2 regions of the Cupriavidus sp. USMAA2-4 genome follow, and region 1 is predicted to be linked to the other one. Evidence: predicted binding sites of a transcription regulator. Region 1 holds the regulator's gene; the other holds the start of a gene.
The links. The regulator NrdR, encoded in region 1, represses ribonucleotide reductase genes. The targets are predictions, from matches to a motif close to CACNANATNTNGTG.
Positions count from the first base shown of each region.

Region 2: a site for NrdR is predicted at 2,930-2,943, ahead of BKK79_RS13675 (ribonucleoside-diphosphate reductase subunit alpha). Genes of this name have one in related genera too.

Region 1 is NZ_CP017748.1:3,647,486-3,656,568, reverse strand. Features, by position in the region: gene tolR (protein TolR) at 1-43, opposite strand, end outside; gene tolQ (protein TolQ) at 65-748, opposite strand; gene ybgC (tol-pal system-associated acyl-CoA thioesterase) at 745-1,149, opposite strand; ZMP/ZTP riboswitch at 1,267-1,367, shown strand; gene glyA (serine hydroxymethyltransferase) at 1,487-2,734, shown strand; gene nrdR (transcriptional regulator NrdR) at 2,895-3,362, shown strand; gene BKK79_RS16220 (hypothetical protein) at 3,744-4,283, shown strand; gene BKK79_RS16215 (PilW family protein) at 4,367-5,290, shown strand; gene BKK79_RS16210 (pilus assembly protein) at 5,287-5,925, shown strand; gene BKK79_RS41545 (PilC/PilY family type IV pilus protein) at 5,922-7,625, shown strand; gene BKK79_RS16200 (type IV pilin protein) at 7,622-8,092, shown strand; gene BKK79_RS16195 (GspH/FimT family pseudopilin) at 8,094-8,636, shown strand; gene ribD (bifunctional diaminohydroxyphosphoribosylaminopyrimidine deaminase/5-amino-6-(5-phosphoribosylamino)uracil reductase RibD) at 8,699-9,083, shown strand, end outside.
Region 2 is NZ_CP017748.1:3,088,460-3,097,542, forward strand. Features, by position in the region: gene BKK79_RS13660 (sensor histidine kinase) at 1-356, shown strand, start outside; gene BKK79_RS13665 (sigma-54-dependent transcriptional regulator) at 422-2,095, shown strand; gene ampD (1,6-anhydro-N-acetylmuramyl-L-alanine amidase AmpD) at 2,088-2,711, shown strand; gene BKK79_RS13675 (ribonucleoside-diphosphate reductase subunit alpha) at 3,164-6,094, shown strand; gene BKK79_RS13680 (DUF190 domain-containing protein) at 6,324-6,653, shown strand; gene BKK79_RS13685 (glutathione S-transferase family protein) at 6,710-7,336, opposite strand; gene BKK79_RS13690 (AraC family transcriptional regulator) at 7,423-8,253, shown strand; gene BKK79_RS13695 (ribonucleotide-diphosphate reductase subunit beta) at 8,353-9,083, opposite strand, start outside.

The DNA.
Region 1 (9,083 bases):
TGGCGCGGCGGCGCGAGCCGCCGCGACGCTGGATGGCTGCCATAGCTTGGCTCCTTGCTGGCGATCAGCGCGTCTGGCGCTGCAGGATGTTCAGGAACTCTTCCATGAAGCTCTCGAAACGGATTGCCAGCCGATCGATCTCGGTCGCATAACGGTTGTAGGCGATCACCGCGGGAATGGCGGCAAACAGGCCGATGGCCGTGGCCACCAGCGCTTCGGCGATGCCGGGCGCCACCGAGGCCAGGGTGGCCTGCTGCACATTGGACAGGCCGCGGAAGGCGTTCATGATGCCCCACACGGTGCCGAACAGGCCGATATAGGGGCTGACCGAGCCGACCGAGGCCAGGAAGGGAAGATGCGATTCCAGCACATCCATCTCGCGCTGGTAGGCCGCGCGCATGGCGCGGCGGGCAGCGTCGAGCAGCGCTCCGGCGTCGTTGCTGCGCTCGCGCGCCTTCAGGAATTCACCCATGCCGGACTCGAAGATGCGTTCCAGCGCCCCGGTGTTGTGGCGGTTGTTGACCGCGCTGTTATACAGCGCCTGCAGGTCGCCGCCGGCCCAGAAATCGCGCTCGAAGCCTTCGGTCTGGCTGCGCGCGGCGCGCAGCGCCATGTGCTTGCGGAAGATGTAGGTCCACGAGAACAGGGACATCACCAGCAGCAGCGCCATGACGGCCTGCGCCAGCAGGCTGGCATGCAGCACCAGCGAAACGATGGACAGGTCTTGCGAGACGGTCACGGGATTCATCGGGCGGTCTTGATAGTTGCGAGGACGGGGGCGGGGATGGGGGCGGGTCGAAATGTGGACTTATCTACACAGCCGACCCGGATGGCGCCGGTCGCCAGCTGCTGCTCCCCGCGCCACGCTTCTTGGGCGAATTGGACCGAGGCCGGCCCGACCCGTTCAATCCGGGTCCGGATCTCGATCTGGTCGTCCAGGCGGGCGGGCGCATTGTATTCCACCGCCGTGCTCCTGACGACGAAGACCACGCCGGCCTCGTCGGACAGGGCCTGCTGGCCGATGCCGAGCGACCGCAGCCATTCGGTGCGGGCGCGTTCGAAGAATTTCAGGTAGTTGGCGTAGAACACTACGCCGCCCGCGTCGGTATCTTCCCAATACACGCGCAGGGTCCAGACAAAGTTCGTCATGGCCGCGATTGTAGCGGAGCCGTGCGCGACATTGACGTAAACCCTTGGCCTGCCCGCCACAGCCATGCCGCGCCGCTTGCGGCCGGCCCGAGGCTCGCGTAGACTCGCGCCAACCATTCCATCTTGCGCGACTGGCGAAGTCAGTGGGCACTACCACGAGGAAGCGCAAGTTCTCTGGCGTGAAGTTCAGACGCCTGCCGCTCGCCTGGGCAGCGAATGGGAAGCAGGGTGCGCCCTGCGCCGGCCGCAACCAGGCCGGTGCAGGTCGCATGTGCCTTCCCCCGCGCGCCCTACCCCCGAAGCCAAGTCGGATCCCCTTTTCAAGACGAATCCCGCCATGTTCGAACGCAGCCGCTATACGATCGACCAGATCGATCCGGAACTCTTCGCCGCCATCCAGAAGGAAGACCAGCGCCAGGAAGATCACATCGAGCTGATCGCCTCGGAAAACTACACCTCGCCGGCCGTGATGGCCGCGCAGGGCTCGCAGCTGACCAACAAGTACGCCGAGGGCTATCCCGGCAAGCGCTACTACGGCGGCTGCGAGTACGTCGACGTCGTCGAGCAACTGGCGATCGACCGCGTCAAGCAACTGTTTGGCGCCGAAGCCGCCAACGTGCAGCCGAATTCCGGCTCGCAGGCCAACCAGGGCGTGTTCTTCGCCGTGCTGAAGCCGGGCGACACCATCATGGGCATGAGCCTGGCCGAAGGCGGTCACCTGACCCACGGCATGGCCCTCAATATGAGCGGCAAGTGGTTCAACGTGGTCAGCTACGGCCTGAACGCCCAGGAAGACATCGACTACGACGCACTGGAAAAACTGGCCCAGGAAAAGAAGCCCAAGCTGATCATCGCCGGCGCGTCCGCCTTCGCCCTGCGCATCGACTTCGAGCGCATCGCCCGCGTGGCCAAGTCCATCGGCGCCTACTTCATGGTCGACATGGCCCACTACGCCGGCCTGATCGCCGCCGGCGTCTATCCGAACCCGGTGCCGCATGCCGACTTCGTCACCACCACCACGCACAAGAGCCTGCGCGGCCCGCGCGGCGGCGTGATCCTGATGAAGGCCGAGCACGAGAAGGCCATCAACTCGGCCATCTTCCCCGGCATCCAGGGCGGCCCGCTGATGCACGTGATCGCCGGCAAGGCCGTGGCCTTCAAGGAAGCACTGGCGCCCGAGTTCAAGGCCTACCAGCAACAGGTGGTGAAGAACGCCGCTGTGCTGGCCGAGACCCTGATCGCGCGCGGCCTGCGCATCGTCTCCGGCCGCACCGAGAGCCACGTGATGCTGGTCGACCTGCGCGCCAAGCAGATCACCGGCAAGGAAGCCGAGAAGATCCTCGGCGACGCGCACATCACCGTCAACAAGAACGCCATCCCCAACGACCCGGAAAAGCCCTTCGTCACCTCGGGCATCCGCCTGGGCTCGCCGGCCATGACCACCCGCGGCTTCAAGGAAGAAGAAGCCCGCCAGGTCGCCAACCTGATCGCCGACGTGCTGGACAACCCGCACGACGAGGCCAATATCGCGCGCGTGCGCGAGCAGGTCGCCGCGCTGACCAAGCGCTTCCCGGTCTACGGTTGAGGCATTAAGACCGCCTGCCCCGCCGCCCGCCCGGGCGGTGCCAGGCTCGGGCATGCCGGCAGCCGGCATGCCCGCCCGCCCCCTCGTCAAGGCGGGCGCGCCATGACAGAATCACAATACGGCCGGCGCAGCCGCTCCATACATCCCAAGGTGGTCAGGCATGAAATGTCCCTTCTGCGGTCATTCCAACACGCAGGTGCTTGACACCCGCATGTCCGAAGAGGGCGACACCGTGCGCCGCCGCCGGCGCTGCGAATCCTGCGACCGCCGCTTCACCACCTACGAGCGCATCGAACTGTTCTTCCCCGCCATCGTCAAGAAGAACGGCTCGCGCGAGGACTACGTCCGCGCCAAGCTCAAGGACTCCATGCGCACCGCGCTGCGCAAGCGCCCGGTCTCGGCCGAGGCCATCGACGATGCCATCACCCGCATCGAGGAAAAACTGCTGTCGCTGGGCCAGAAGGAACTGCTCAGCAGCCAGGTCGGCGAACTGGTGATGCGCGAGCTGCGCAAGCTGGACAAGATCGCCTACATCCGCTTTGCCTCGGTCTACCGGAGCTTCGAGGACGTGTCGGAATTCCGCGAAGTGCTGGAAGAGATTTCCGCCAGCCCGGCCCGCAAGGCCTGAGCGCCGCCTCCCTTCAATCCTTTCGCTTCACGCTTCTGACTGCCGTCGCCAGCGCCGGCTCGTGGCTGGTGTTGATGCTTCAGCCCGGCAGGCTGGCGTCGGCGCAGGTGTTGACCTCGTGCCCGCGCTGACGCAGTTGCGGTTCACGCCATGCGTGACATGGGAGTAGCTGCCGGCGCTGCCCAGGTTCTTGAAGTGGCGGATGCCGGGTAGTGTACCGGCCGACCCGGGGCAGGTCTTGCCGGCATGCCTCCATCGCATCCTGGTCCTCGGCGACAGGCCGGCGGGCGCAACATGATGACGCCAACTCGTGACAGGCCGACACGTCGGTCCGGCAGCCAGTCCCTATGCTGACCGGTAACCAGATCGACGGAGGCTGCCATGCCAGGTCCTGCTCCCATCCGCACCCACTGTCCCGGCGGCACCGACGGCGCCGGCCATCGCTATCGCCCCATCCGCAGCGGCCGGGCAGGCCTGTTCCGGCGCAGCGGGATGGCCGGCCGCCGCGGCCGTCGCCACCTGGTGCCCCCAGCGCACCCCGGCGCGCATGCGCGCCGCTTGCCATGCCGCCGGCACCCACGCAAGCGGCCCGGATACGTCCTGACTGAAAGCCTGGCTGCGCTTGCCCTGGCCATCATGGCCATGCTGCCGCTCGCCGGGCTCTCGCCGCATGCACTGCAGGCCTTGCGCCATGCCGAGGCCTTCGGCGCCGCCACCCGCGCCGCGGTCGAGCTGATCGAAGCCGACGCGCCGGAGCGGGCACTCCCCCCGCTCCAGGGCGCGGGCGTACTGGCGCTGCGCTCCTGCGACCGCCTCGACAGCCTCGGCTGCGCTGCCGGGCGCCGGCTGGCGGTCGCGCGGCTGGCCCGCGCCGGCCTGGCGCCGCAGGATATGGCGCTCGTGCTGTGGAGCCGCCCGTGACCGGCGGCGCCCGCCGAAACTCCCAAGCCAGGTCGCGGACGTCGCCGGCTCCCGCTGCGCGCCGCCACCACGGCGGGCACGGCATGCGGACCGGGCAATATCGCGGCCTGTCGCTGGTCGAGCTGCTGGTCGGACTGGTACTCGGCCTGCTGGTGATGGGCCTGGCCGCCGTCACTTTCCAGGCGCTGCAGGCCGCCTACCGGCTGGCGGTGGACCGCATCCTGCTCGAGGAACGCGGCCAGCGCGCGCTGGCAGCCGTGGCGCACCTGGTCCGCCACGCCGGCTGGCGTCCGGCCGACGCCCCCGCGCTGCCACCCGGCGCGCCGCCGGTGCTCAGCGGGCGCGACGACTGCGGCCAGCCGGCGATCGGCCAGGCACTTTCCTGCGGGCGGCGCGCCACGGGCGCGAGCGACGCCCTGCTGGTTCGCCTGAGCGGCAGCGCGCAAGGCAGCGACCCGACCGTCCCGGACGGGACCATGACCGACTGCGGCGGCTACCCGCTTGCCATGCAGGCGGTCGACGAAGCCGGTGCCCCGGTCGCCGGACATGCCGCGGCCAACCTGCTCTATCTCGGCGTCGGCAACGATGGCGAGCCCCAATTGCTGTGCCGCTACCCCAGCCGGCGGGCCGGGCGGGCACTGGCCGGCGCGTGGACCTCCGGCGCGCTCGTGCGCGGTGTGGAAACGCTGCAGTTCCGCTACGGCGTGGACCGCGATGGCGACGGCGCCGTCGACGACTTCCTTTCCGCCGCGGAGATCGAGGACGGCGGTGCCGCCTGGAACCAGGTACGTGCCGTGCAGGTGGCCATGGTCCTGCGCGGCGAACGGCCGCAGGCCGGCGCCGGCCCGGCCGCCCCCCTGCTCCTGTTGCCGCGCCGTCCGCAGGACGTGCCCGCCGCGCCCGGTAGCGACACCGTATTCCTGCCAGCCGATGGTCACGGACTGGTGCGCAAGGTCTTCGCCGCCACCTTCCGCCTGCGCAACCCGATGGAGCACGGCGCACCATGAGCCCGTCGCCTCGACACCACCCCAGCCCGGCCCTGCGCCGATGCCGAGCGTGCGACCGCGGCGGCGCCACCTTGCTGGCGACGGCAGTCCTGCTGCTATCGGCAGCAGGCTGCGCGCTCGCCCTGCTGTCCTTCCTGCTTTCAGCCAGGCAACTCGCCACGCTGCAGTTGGAGCGCGAGATCGCCCTGCACGCGGCGGAGGCAGCCCTGCTCGACGCCGAGGCCGACATCGCCCAGTCGCTGCGCGCGGTGGCCAGCGGCGACGGCACACGCCTGGCGGATTGGCCGCTCCCCGGACAATGCGGCAGCGGTCCGCTGCGAGGGCTGTGCCGCACCGAACGCGGCGGCGTGCCAGCCTGGCGGGCCTGGCTCGAGGCCGGCCAGGGCCTGCACGAAATGGGCGTCGGCTTCGGCGACATCACTGGCAACCGATTGCCGCAGCTGCCGCCGGAGGCTGCCGGCGTCACCCTGCGGCCGCGCTACCTGATCGAGCGCCTGCCCGACAGCGCGGGAGACAGCCCCCCGGCTTCCGGCTACGGCGAGACACTCCCGCTGCCACGCCTGCGCTTTACCGCCATCGGCCTGGGCCGCGGCGCCGTGGCGCGCGCCGTGCTGCAGAGCGAGTTCCAGCCATGAGCGCCATCGTCATCGTGCGTTTCGTCGGGGCGGCCATGCCGACGCTGGGTGCGCTGGGCGTGGCGGCGGGCCTGGCCTGCCTGCCCTCCCCGGCCTGTCGCGCGACCGCCGGCCCCGGCCCAGACGGACGGCCGACGCCGGCGGTGCCGGCCGGCCTGGTGTTCCTGGCAGGAGCGGACGGACGCCTGACGGCGCGCGCCCTGCCTGCGGACGACAAGGCCGGGCCGGCGCCAGCCCGCTGGCAGGTGACGGTAGCGGTCCCGCGCCAGGCCGGAGCCGGCGAGCGCCGTCCTGCGCGACCGGTGAGCCTGCCTCCGCCCGCCTGGCTGCCGGGACAGCAGGGACACGCCGCTTTCGTGGCACGCCAGGCCGACCGCCCCGCCCTGGTCTGGCTCGGCGCCGGCGACGGCCGGCTGCGCGCCTTCGACGCCGCCACCGGCGCGGTGCTTGCCGCGGTCGCCCCACCCCGCTTCACCACCGGCGCCGGGGAGGCACCGCCGAGCGGCCCGCCCTGCCCGGCTCCGCAGGCCGCCGACGTCCGCCTGCTCGACGGCGCCTGGCGCACCGTCCTGCTTTGCAGCGTGCAACTCGGTGGTACGCCGGCGGCCGCCTTCGCCCTCTACGTGCTCGATGTCACCCGCGTCGTCGCCGGCAGCCCGCCCCCCGCGGTGCTGCTGGCACGCGCCGCCTCGCCAGCGCTGGCATTGACCGCCACCGGGCCGCTGCGCGCGCTCGCCCTCGGCAAGCCGCAACAGCCCCGCTGGCACGTGATGGCCACGACCGGCCCGTCGGCCAGCGGAGATGGTCCCGGCCTCGCCATGCTGCCACTGGACGTGGGCGCGCCGGACCTTACCCTGCCCCTCCCGCGCGAGGCCTGCCCTGGCGGGCAGCAAGCCACAGCCATCCTCGCCGCCGATGTGCTGGAAGACACGGACGGCCTAGCGCGGGCAGCGTATGCGGTGGACGATCAAGCACAGCTATGGCGATGGGACCTGCCGGTCGCCGAGACGCCCGGCACCGGCAAGCCTGCCGCCTGCCTGCATGCCCGGCCGGCCCCGGCTGACCCGCTCGCGCCGCAGGGCACCGCGGCGGCACCGCTGATCTTCCCCACCGCGAGCGGGCCTCTGGTGGTCTACGGCCACGGCAGCACCGTGCGCGCCGTGGCCGACACGGGCACACCCGCGCAGGAAGCCCGGCCACTCGCAACAGTGCTGGCCGAAACGACTGGCGCCGGCAGCGTACTGCGGCGCGCCGGCGGCACCCCGGCATCCGCTGCTTCCGGCTGGCAACTGGTATTGCCGCACCCCGGCGAACGCGTACGGCACCTGCTGAAGGCGGGACCGGCCCATGTCGCCATCCTCACCGTGGACGCTGCCCGGCAACCACGCGGCTACCTGGCCGGCGCCGGTCTCGGCGAGTCGATCGGCAGCCTGGGACCGGGACAGGCCGCGGCGCATTACACGACCGGCCGCGCCGTCGGCCCGGATGCCCACCTGCTGGTCGCGCAGGCAGCGCCGCGGCGACGTGGCGATACGCCCGCCCGGGCGGAGGCGCCGCAATGGGAAGATGCCGCCTACACCCTGTGGTCCATCGACGGCGGCCATGCCACCCCCTTGAACCGCATCTATGCCTCCCGGCGCAAGGGGCGCCTGGGCTGGCGCGAGCTGATCCCTGCGCCGGCCGTGGAGACCGCGCCGTGAGAGGCCACCCGGTCAGGCCTGCCGCACGGCCCCGCCATGCCGCCTTCACAGTGCTGGAACTACTGTTCGCGCTGGCCATCGTGGCCGTGCTGGCGGCCATCGCGATGCCGGCCTGGCAGCAGCACATCGAACGGGGCCGCCGCCAGGAAGCCAAGGCTGCCCTCGTCGCCGCCATGCTGGAACTGGAACGCCACGCGCTCGCCACGGCGAGCTACGCTGCGCCTGACGCGCCGGCAACGGTCGCGGGGCAATGGCCGCGCGCGGTGCCGCCGCCGCCCGCCGCCGCGCGGCACATGCTGCTGGCCGCCGCCTGCCCACAGGCCGGCATCGACCGTTGCGTGGAGTTGCATGCGGTACCGATGCAGGCGGATCCCCGCTGCGGCACGCTGATCCTGCGCAGCACCGGCGAATGGCTGGTGCAGGACGGCGCCGCCGGACCGCCTCAGCCCTTGCCTGGAGACTGCTGAGATGCGCCCCTGCCTCTGCTCCGGCCCACCCCGGGCAGCTCGCGGCGCCACGCTGGTTGAACTGCTCTGCTGCCTGGCGCTGCTCGCCATCCTGGCCGCAACGGCCTATCCCGCCTGGCAGGCGTGGCTGGCACGCCAGCGGGTGGTGTATGCCGCGGACCGCCTGGCCGGCTCGCTGGCGCTGGCTCGTTCGACCGCGGCGGCACGGCGCCAGGAGGTCCTGCTCGAAGCGCTGCCCGGCGCCACCGGTTTCGACCGCGGCTGGCGCCTGCGCCTGGCCGACGCCGACGCCGACGGCACGCTGGCTGTGGTGCCGCTGCAGCAGGCCTGTCTGCGCGTGCGCCTGCGCGGCGCCGGCGAGGGTGCCGCCTTGCGTGTGAGCGCTGTGGGATACTCTCGGTCTGAGCACGGCGGCTTCTTCGCTGCCACCTTCGCGCTGCGCTGCCAGGACGAGCAGCGGCATCTCAAGGTCGGCGCGCAGGGCCGGATCCGCATCTGCACGCCGGGTCGGGATATCGACTGCGGCAACGCAGACCCGCCCTGAGCCTGCGGCCCCCCCGGCCCATCCGCCGCGCCAGCCGAACCGGAACCCAAGCGATTTCTCTCATGTTCTCCGATACCGACCACGCCGCCATGCAACAGGCGCTGGCGCTCGCCACGCTCGGCCTGTATATCACCACGCCCAATCCCCGCGTGGGCTGCGTACTGATCAAGCATGGACAGGTCATCGGGCAGGGATCCACCCAGCCCGCCGGGCAGGACCACGCCGAAGTCCAGGCCCTGAAGGACGCCGCCGCGCGCGGCTTCGACCCGAGCGGCGCCACCGCCTACGTCACGCTGGAGCCTTGCAGCCATTTCGGGCGCACGCCGCCCTGCGCCGACGCCCTGGTCCGCGCCGGCGTGGCACGGGTGGTCGCCGCCATGGAGGATCCGAATCCGAGCGTGTCAGGACGCGGCCTGCAGCGCTTGCGCGCGGCCGGCATCGACGTCC
Region 2 (9,083 bases), 560 kb from region 1:
ACGCCTGGCGCTACTGCAGCCGCCGGCCCGGCGCGATCCGCCTGCTGGCGCATGCGCTGGACCAGCACCATGCCGAGCTGATCGTCTGGAACGATGGCAGCGAGGTCTCGCGCGAGCACCAGCGCAGCCTGTTCGAGCCCTTCTTCACCAGCAATGCCCAGGGTACCGGCCTGGGATTGTTCATGGCGCGCGAGCTGTGCGGCGCCAACGATGCCCAGGTGCGCTACGGCACCATTTCGCTGGAGGCGCTGCTCGAGCGCACGGGGATGCTGGCGCCGGCCGCGCGCGATACACTGCCGTCCAAGGCCTTCGTGCTGACCTTGCGCATCGACACGCCGGAGACCGGCGGCACCTGAGGCCGGCCGAGCCTCCCGTCCAGACCGACCACGCGACCCAGCGCCCACTCCACCGCACGCCGCCCATGCCGTTCCGACCTTCCGGCCCCGATCCCATCCTCGTCATCGACGACGAAGCCGATCTGCGCGAACTGCTCGACATCTCGATCCGCCGCATGGGCCATGACGTGGTGCTGGCCGGCTCGCTGGCCGAGGCGCGCGAAAAGCTGGCCCGCGGGCACTACAGCCTGGTGCTGACGGACATGCGGCTGGGCGACGGGCTCGGCATCGAGATCGTGCGGCAGCTGTCGAGCGCGCCCGAGCGCGTGCCGGTGGCCGTGCTGACGGCCTACGGCAGCGCCGACAATGCGGTCGAGGCACTGAAGGCCGGTGCTTTCGACTACATCGCCAAGCCGGTCTCGCTGGAGCAGTTGCGCAACCTGATCCTGAACGCGCTCGGCCGGCAGCAGCGCGACGGCGCGGAGGTGTCGGCGGGCGATGCCGCCAACCGGGCCGCCGACCTGCTGCCGGGCCATTCGGCGGCCATGCAGGAGGTGCGGCGCGCGCTGGCCCGGCTGGCGCGCAGCATGGCGCCCATCGTGATCAGCGGCGAATCCGGCAGCGGCAAGGAGCGTGCCGCGCGCGCCATCCACGCCATCAGCGCGCGCGCGGCGCATCCGTTCGTGGCAGTCAACTGCGGGGCCATTCCGGAGACGCTGATGGAGTCGGAGTTCTTCGGCTACGTCAAGGGCGCCTTCACCGGGGCCGACAGCGAACGCGGCGGCTTCTTCCATGCCGCCAACGGCGGCACGCTGATGCTCGACGAGGTGGCCGACCTGCCGCTGGCGATGCAGGTCAAGCTGCTGCGTGCGCTGCAGGAGCGGCGTGTGCGCAAGATCGGCGCCAGCCGCGAGGATCTCGTCGACGTGCGGGTGGTCTGCGCCAGCCACAAGGACCTGGCCGCCATGGTGGCGGCGGGCCAGTTCCGCCAGGATCTCTACTACCGCCTCAACGTGCTGGAACTGCGCATGCCCACGCTGCGCGAGCGCGCGGAAGACGTGCCGGTGCTGGCGCGGGCCATTCTCGCCCACCTGGCCGGCCGCTACGGCGACCCGCGCGCCAAGCGGCTGTCGCCGGCGGCGCTCGAGCGGCTGTCGGCCTACCGCTTTCCCGGCAACGTGCGCGAATTGGAGAATCTGCTGGAGCGGGCCTACGCCTTCGCCGAGGGCGAGCACATCGACGTGGCCGATCTCGGGCCGCTGGAGGCAGGCACGGAGCGCCCCGGCCTGCTGGCGCCGCCCGCCGCGCCCGCGGCCTACTATGCGCCGTGGCCGGGCGGCGCGCTGTGGGCGCCGGTGGCAGCGCCCGCGCTGGCGCCCGTCGCCCTGCCCACCGGACTGCCGGCGGCACCGGAGCCGGTGCCGGTGCCGACCGCGTCCGCGTCGGTCGTGCTGGCCGACGATGCGATCGGCGCGATCGGCGCGCCCGTGGTCTTCCCGATCGACCTGCCGGCGCGGCTGGAGGCGCTGGAGCGCAGCCTGATCCTGCAGGCGCTGCAGCAGACCGGCTTCAACCGCACGGCGGCGGCGCCGCTGCTGGGCCTGAGCTTCCGCCAGCTGCGCTACCGCATCCAGCAACTCGGCATCCGCGGCGACGGGCGCGAGGAAGCGGGCGAGGCCCTAGATGCGGCGGACGGCATCGAGGGCACCGAGATATCGGGATGCACCGACCCGCTGGCCACAGGGAGGCACGATGGCTGAGCGGCGTTCCAGGTACCTGCGGCCCGCATTGCGTCCCGGCGCCGACGGCTGGGTGGCGGCGGCGCGCCGCGTGGACTCGCCGAATTTCGACGAGCGTCCCGCCGGCATGCCGGTCGGGCTGGTGGTGCTGCACAACATCAGCCTGCCGCCCGGGCAGTTCGGCAGCGGCGACATCGAGGCCTTCTTCCAGAACCGGCTCGACGCCACCCGCCATCCCTTCTTCGCCACCATCCACGACGTGCGCGTGTCGGCCCACTTCCTGGTTGCGCGCGATGGCGAGCTGATCCAGTTCGTCTCCTGCAATGCGCGCGCCTGGCATGCCGGCCTGTCCGATTTCTTCGGCCGGGAGCGTTGCAACGATTTCTCCATCGGCATCGAGATCGAGGGCTGCGACGACCTGCCGTTCACGGCCGCCCAGTACGACACGGTGGCCGCCCTGGTGCGGGAGCTGCTGGCAGCCTACCCCTCGGTGGGCGCGCTGGCCGGTCACAGCGACATCGCGCCCGGACGGAAGACCGATCCGGGCCCGCACTTCGACTGGGACCGGCTGGCCGGCGAGGCTGGCCTGGCGCCGGCGCTGCTGCCTTACCGCACGGTGAGGCCGGCTGGCAAGTGAATCCTGACGGTGCTTGTGGCTATCGGCTGCCGTCGGCCAATCGAAAAAATTTCTCTACAATATGCGCCCCCGCACCATGCGGCGCCCAAGCCTTGCGCTATGCGGCCTGGCGGCCATGCGGCAGCGCGCAAGGCCGGCACCGCTCGGCAAAAACTAAGTTGTCAAGACTGGTCAACGCGTGTCGTTTCACTATACTTAGTCCAGTTTTCTGATCCGGCCACTATATCTAGTGGTCGGGCAGCGTGCTCGCCTGGATGTGACCCAGGGGACGCAGCCGTCGCGATGCAGGCATCGCGCGGCCGGCGGCCCGGGACACCGGGCGTCCAGTCTTTCGAGTCCCCTGCAGATGTAGCAAGCCGCTTGCCGTTCCGGCCCCGTGCCGGCGGTGGGATTGTTCAGTGCGCATTTGCTGGGGACTCTGTCGTTTTCACCCCGGGAAACAGGAGTGCTTCATGCAGACGGCCCAGAACGAAATCACAGCCGGCGTGGCCAATCCCGCCGGCGCTGCAGCGCCCCAGCAGTCGACTGCCGCCGCTAACAGCGGCTACCAGGATCACAAGATCATCCGGCGCAACGGCGCCGTGGTGGCATTCGAGCCCAGCAAGATCACGGTGGCCATGACCAAGGCCTTCCTCGCCGTCAACGGCGGGCAGGGCGCCGCTTCCGCGCGCGTGCGCGAGCTGGTCGAGCAGCTGACGCAGGGCGTGGTGCGCGCGCTGCTGCGCAGCCGTCCGAACGGCGGTACCTTCCATATCGAGGATGTGCAGGACCACGTCGAGCTGGCGCTGATGCGCTCGGGCGAACACGAGGTGGCCCGTGCCTACGTGCTCTACCGCGAGAAGCGCACGCAGGAGCGCGCCCAGGCCAGCGCCCAGGCGGTGGCCCGCGTGCAGCAGGGCGGCGTGACGGTCAACGTCACCGACGGCGGCCAGAGCAGGCCGCTGGACCTGGCCGCGCTGCATGCGCTGATCGACAACGCCTGCAGCGGCCTCGGCCAGAGCGTCAGTGCCGAGCCGATCCTGCGGGAAACGCTGAAGAACCTGTATGACGGCGTGCCGATGAGCCAGGTCTACGACTCGGCCATCCTGGCCGCGCGTACCCTGATCGAGAAGGACCCGGACTACAGCCAGGTCACCGCCCGCATCCTGCTGCACACCATCCGCAAGGAAATCCTCGGCGCCGAGGTGACCCAGGCCGAGATGGCGACGCGCTACGCCGAGTACTTCCCGAAGTTCATCGCGCGCGGCATCCAGGCCGAACTGCTCGACGAGAAGCTGGCCACCTTCGACCTGGCCCGCCTGGGCGCGGCGCTCGACGCCTCGCGCGACTTCCAGTTCAACTACCTCGGCCTGCAGACGCTGTACGACCGCTACTTCCTGCACATCGATGAAGTGCGCATCGAGATGCCGCAGGCCTTCTTCATGCGCGTGGCCATGGGCCTGGCGCTGAACGAGGCCGACCGCGAGGCGCGTGCCATCGAGTTCTACCAGCTGCTGTCCTCGTTCGACTTCATGTCGTCGACGCCGACGCTGTTCAACTCGGGCACCCAGCGCTCGCAGCTGTCCTCGTGCTACCTGACCACCGTGTCGGACGACCTGGAAGGCATCTACGAGGCACTGAAGGAGAACGCGCTGCTGTCGAAGTTCGCCGGCGGCCTGGGCAACGACTGGACCAATGTGCGCGCGCTCGGCTCGCACATCAAGGGCACCAACGGCAAGTCGCAGGGCGTGGTGCCGTTCCTGAAGGTGGTCAACGACACCGCGGTGGCGGTCAACCAGGGCGGCAAGCGCAAGGGCGCGGTGTGCGCCTACCTGGAGACGTGGCACCTCGACATCGAGGAATTCCTCGAACTGCGCAAGAACACCGGCGACGACCGCCGCCGCACGCACGACATGAACACGGCGAACTGGATTCCCGACCTGTTCATGAAGCGCGTGATGGAGAACGCGGAATGGACGCTGTTCTCGCCGTCGACCTGCCCGGACCTGCACGACAAGGTCGGCAAGGCCTTCGAGCAGGCCTACCTGGGCTACGAGGCCAAGGCCGCCAGCGGCGAGCTGAAGCTGTTCAAGAAGATCCCGGCGGTGCAGCTGTGGCGCAAGATGCTGGGCATGCTGTTCGAGACCGGCCATCCGTGGATCACCTTCAAGGATCCCTGCAACATCCGCAGCCCGCAGCAGCACGTGGGCGTGGTGCACAGCTCCAACCTGTGCACCGAGATCACGCTGAACACCAATGAGAGCGAGATCGCGGTCTGCAACCTCGGCTCGGTCAACCTGGTGGCGCACCTGAAGCAGCAGGCCGACGGCAGCTACGTGCTCGACCACGCCAAGCTGCAGAAGACCATCCGCACCGCGATGCGCATGCTCGACAACGTGATCGACATCAACTACTACGCGGTGGACAAGGCGCGCAATTCCAACCTGCGCCATCGTCCGGTCGGCATGGGCATCATGGGCTTCCAGGACTGCCTGCACGTGCTGCGCTTGCCCTATGCCAGCGACGCCGCGGTGCAGTTCGCCGACACCTCGATGGAAGCGGTGTGCTACTACGCGTACCAGGCCTCGACCGAACTGGCCGAAGAGCGCGGCCGCTACAGCAGCTACGACGGCTCGCTGTGGGATCGCGGCATCCTGCCGCAGGACTCGCTCAAGCTGCTGGGCGAGGAGCGCGGCGGCTACCTCGACGTGGACCTGTCCTCGACCATGGACTGGGACAGCCTGCGCGCGCGCATCAAGCAGCACGGCATGCGCAACTCGAACTGCATCGCGATCGCGCCGACGGCCACCATCTCGAACATCATCGGCGTGTCGGCCTGTATCGAGCCGACCTTCCAGAACCTGTACGTCAAGTCGAACCTGTCGGGCGAGTTCACCGTGGTCAACGACTACCTGGTGCGCGACCTGAAGGCACGCGGCCTGTGGGACGAGGTGATGGTCGCCGACCTGAAGTACTTCGACGGCTCGCTGGCCCGCATCGACCGCATCCCGCAGGACCTGCGCGATATCTATGCGACGGCCTTCGAGGTGGAGCCGAGCTGGCTGGTGGAAGCGGCCAGCCGTCGCCAGAAGTGGATCGACCAGGCCCAGTCGCTGAACATCTACATGGCCGGCGCATCGGGCAAGAAGCTGGACGACACCTACAAGCATGCCTGGCTGCGCGGCCTGAAGACCACCTACTACCTGCGCACCATGGCGGCCACCCACGTGGAGAAGTCCACGGTGACGCGCGGCTCGCTGAACGCCGTGTCGTCGGGCAGCGACGGCGGCTCCGCGCTGGACGCCGCCGCGGCATCGGCCCCGGCCATGCCGGAGGCCGAGGGCGCGGTATGCACGATGCGTCCGGGCGACCCCGGCTTCGAGGAATGCGAGGCTTGCCAGTAAGGCGGTAGGGCAGGGCACGGGCCCGCCGCAGCCGGACGGCTGCGGCGGTGCTCCCAGCCAGCACGGGCCGGTGCCGGGGTTTCCCGGCACCGGCCCGTTTCCATTGGTGCGCCGGGTTTCGGGTTGCCGGCGGCCCCGCCGTCGGCCGGCCGGGGGTCGCCTAGACTGGAGCAGGAGCCGCGCCGGGCACGCGCCTGCGTCGTGCCGCGCGGCGGCATGGGGGCATATCGTGGAAGGCTATCAGATCACCCTGTACACGGTCGAAAGCCGGCGGCACCGCGGCAAGCAGCTTTCCCACTGGCTGATGGAGGTGATGCGCGACCTCAAGCTGCAGGGCGCGACGCACCTGGTGGCGGCCGAGGGCATCGGGCACCATCACCGGCTGCACAGCTGGCACTTCGTCGAACTGACCGACCGGCCGGAGCAGATCACGCTGATCGCCACCGCGGCGGAGGCCGATGCCCTGTTCGCGCGGCTTGCCGAGGAGCCGGTGGAGATCTTCTATACGCGTTCTCCGGTGGAGTTCGGCCTCGCAGGCGGCGGGGCGCGCGCGCATTGAGCCGGGCGTCGCCGGGGTGGCAGGCGCGTCCCAGGGCTGGTACGGGGCCGCCCTGCTCAGGCTTTTGCGGCCAGCTCCGCATCCAGCGCTTGCGCCCGCTGCACGGCCGGCCGCGCCTGGAAGCGCTCCAGGTAGGCGCCAACCGCCGGCGAGCGCGGCATCAGCTTGAAAGCGCAGATCCTGCCGAGCGCGCTGCCCCACAACACGTCCGCCGCAGTGAAGCGTTCGCCGAGCAGCCAGGGACCTGGCTGCAATTGCTGTTCGATCGCGCCGACCACGGCCTCATAGCTGCCGTAGGGCGACATGCTGGCCGGGCCCGCTTCGCGCTGCATCGCGCGATCGACCATGGCCGGTTCGAAACAGGAGCCGTAGAACACCATCCAGCGCAGGTAGGCGCCGCGCAGCGGATCCCCCGGCGCGGGCGACAGGCCCCGCTCCGCGTAGAGTTCGGCAAGGTACAGGAAGATCGCGGCCTGCTCGGTGACGATGCTGTCGCCGTGGCGCAGCGCGGGCACCTTGCCCATCGGGTTGAGCGCCAGGTAGGCCGGTTCGCGTTGCTGCATGGCCTTCAGGTCGAGTACCTGCAGCGTGTGCTCGGCCTGGAGTTCCTCGACCAGGATGCGCGCGCCGGCCGAGCGGCTGTTAGGGGCGTGGAACAGCGTAATATGACGATTCGTAGACATCGCGGACTCCGCAGGAACGAGGTGAGGGAAGAACTCCGGATTGTTTTTATAGGCGTGCGCGTCCTTCCGGTCTTGGAAAAATGCGCATGAGCACGCCGCTGCGGCCCGTGACCGAACGGCCCAAGGGCGTTGTCGCGCCAACGTCGGCCAGCCGAAAATTCCGCCTGGCGCGCTACCAGCCGCCGGCCGGCCTGGCAGCCTTTCTCGACCATGCCTGGCTGGTGGAGTGGGATCTGCGCGGCCAGCCTGCCTACACGCAGCGAACCTTGCCCTATCCCTGCGTCAATCTCGTGTTCGACGCCGGCCGCACTGCGCTCTTCGGCGTGGTGCGCGGCGCCTTCGACTACACCTTGGCTGGCCGGGGCCGCGCGCTGGGCCTGCGATTCCGTCCCGGCGCCTTCCGCGCCGTGCTGGGCCGGCCCGTGCACACCGTCACCGACCGCGTGCTGCCGTTGCCGGCGGTATTCGCCGGTCTCGATGACGAGGCGGCTGCCGGCTTCGAGCGCGCGGTGCTCGAAGCCGGAGACGATGCCGCCATGGTCGCTGCCGCGGCGGACTTCCTGCAGCCCCGCCTGCCGCCGCCGGATGCGCGCGTGGAGAGACTGCAGGCCATCCTGGCGCAGGCCGCCGGGGATGGGCTGCTGACCCGGGTGGAAGCGCTGGCGGAGCGGGCCGGCATGAGCGTGCGGGCCCTGCAGCAGTGCTTTGCCGACTATCTGGGCGTGAGCCCGAAGTGGGTGGTCCGGCGCTACCGGCTGCATGAAGCCGCCGACCGGCTGGCGGGCGGCGAAGCGGTCGACCTGGCACAACTGGCGCAGAGTCTCGGCTACTACGACCAGGCGCACTTCACGCGCGATTTTCAGCGTCTGGTGGGCCAGCCGCCGCACGCCTATCGCCGCCAGGAGGCGGGAGCCTGAACGGCGGCAGCGGCCGGTGCGGGCACAAGAAAAAAGGCGACGCCAACGGCGTCGCCTCGTTCGGGCTTCCGGTCCGGCGCGGCGCCGGACCCGTGCCGATCAGTCCCAGGACAGCGCGCCGCCGGTCTGGTACTCGATCACGCGCGTTTCGAAGAAGTTGCGCTCCTTCTTCAGGTCGATCATCTCGCTCATCCAGGGGAACGGGTTCTCCTCGTTCGGGAAGAGCGCTTCGAGGCCGATCTGCTGGCAGCGGCGGTTGCAGATGAAGCGCAGGTAGCCCTTGAACATCGGCGCGTTCAGGCCCAGCACGCCGCGCGGCATGGTGTCCTCGGCGTAGCGGTATTCCAGGTCGACGGCCTTCTTGAACAGCTCGGTGATCTCGGCCTTGAACTCGGCGGTCCACAGGTGCGGATTCTCGAGCTTGATCTGGTTGATCAGGTCGATGCCGAAGTTGCAGTGCAGCGATTCGTCGCGCAGGATGTACTGGTACTGCTCGGCGGCGCCGGTCATCTTGTTCTGGCGGCCCATCGCCAGGATCTGCGTGAAGCCCACGTAGAAGAACAGGCCTTCCATGATGCAGGCGAACACGATCAGCGACTTCAGCAGCTTCTGGTCGTTCTCGGGCGTGCCGGTCTTGAAGGACGGGTCGGTCAGCGTGTCGATGAAGGGGATCAGGAACTCGTCCTTGTCGCGGATCGACGCCACCTCGTGATAGGCGTTGAAGACCTCGGCCTCGTCCAGGCCCAGCGACTCCACGATGTACTGGTAGGCGTGGGTGTGGATGGCCTCCTCGAAGGCCTGGCGCAGCAGGTACTGGCGGCATTCCGGCG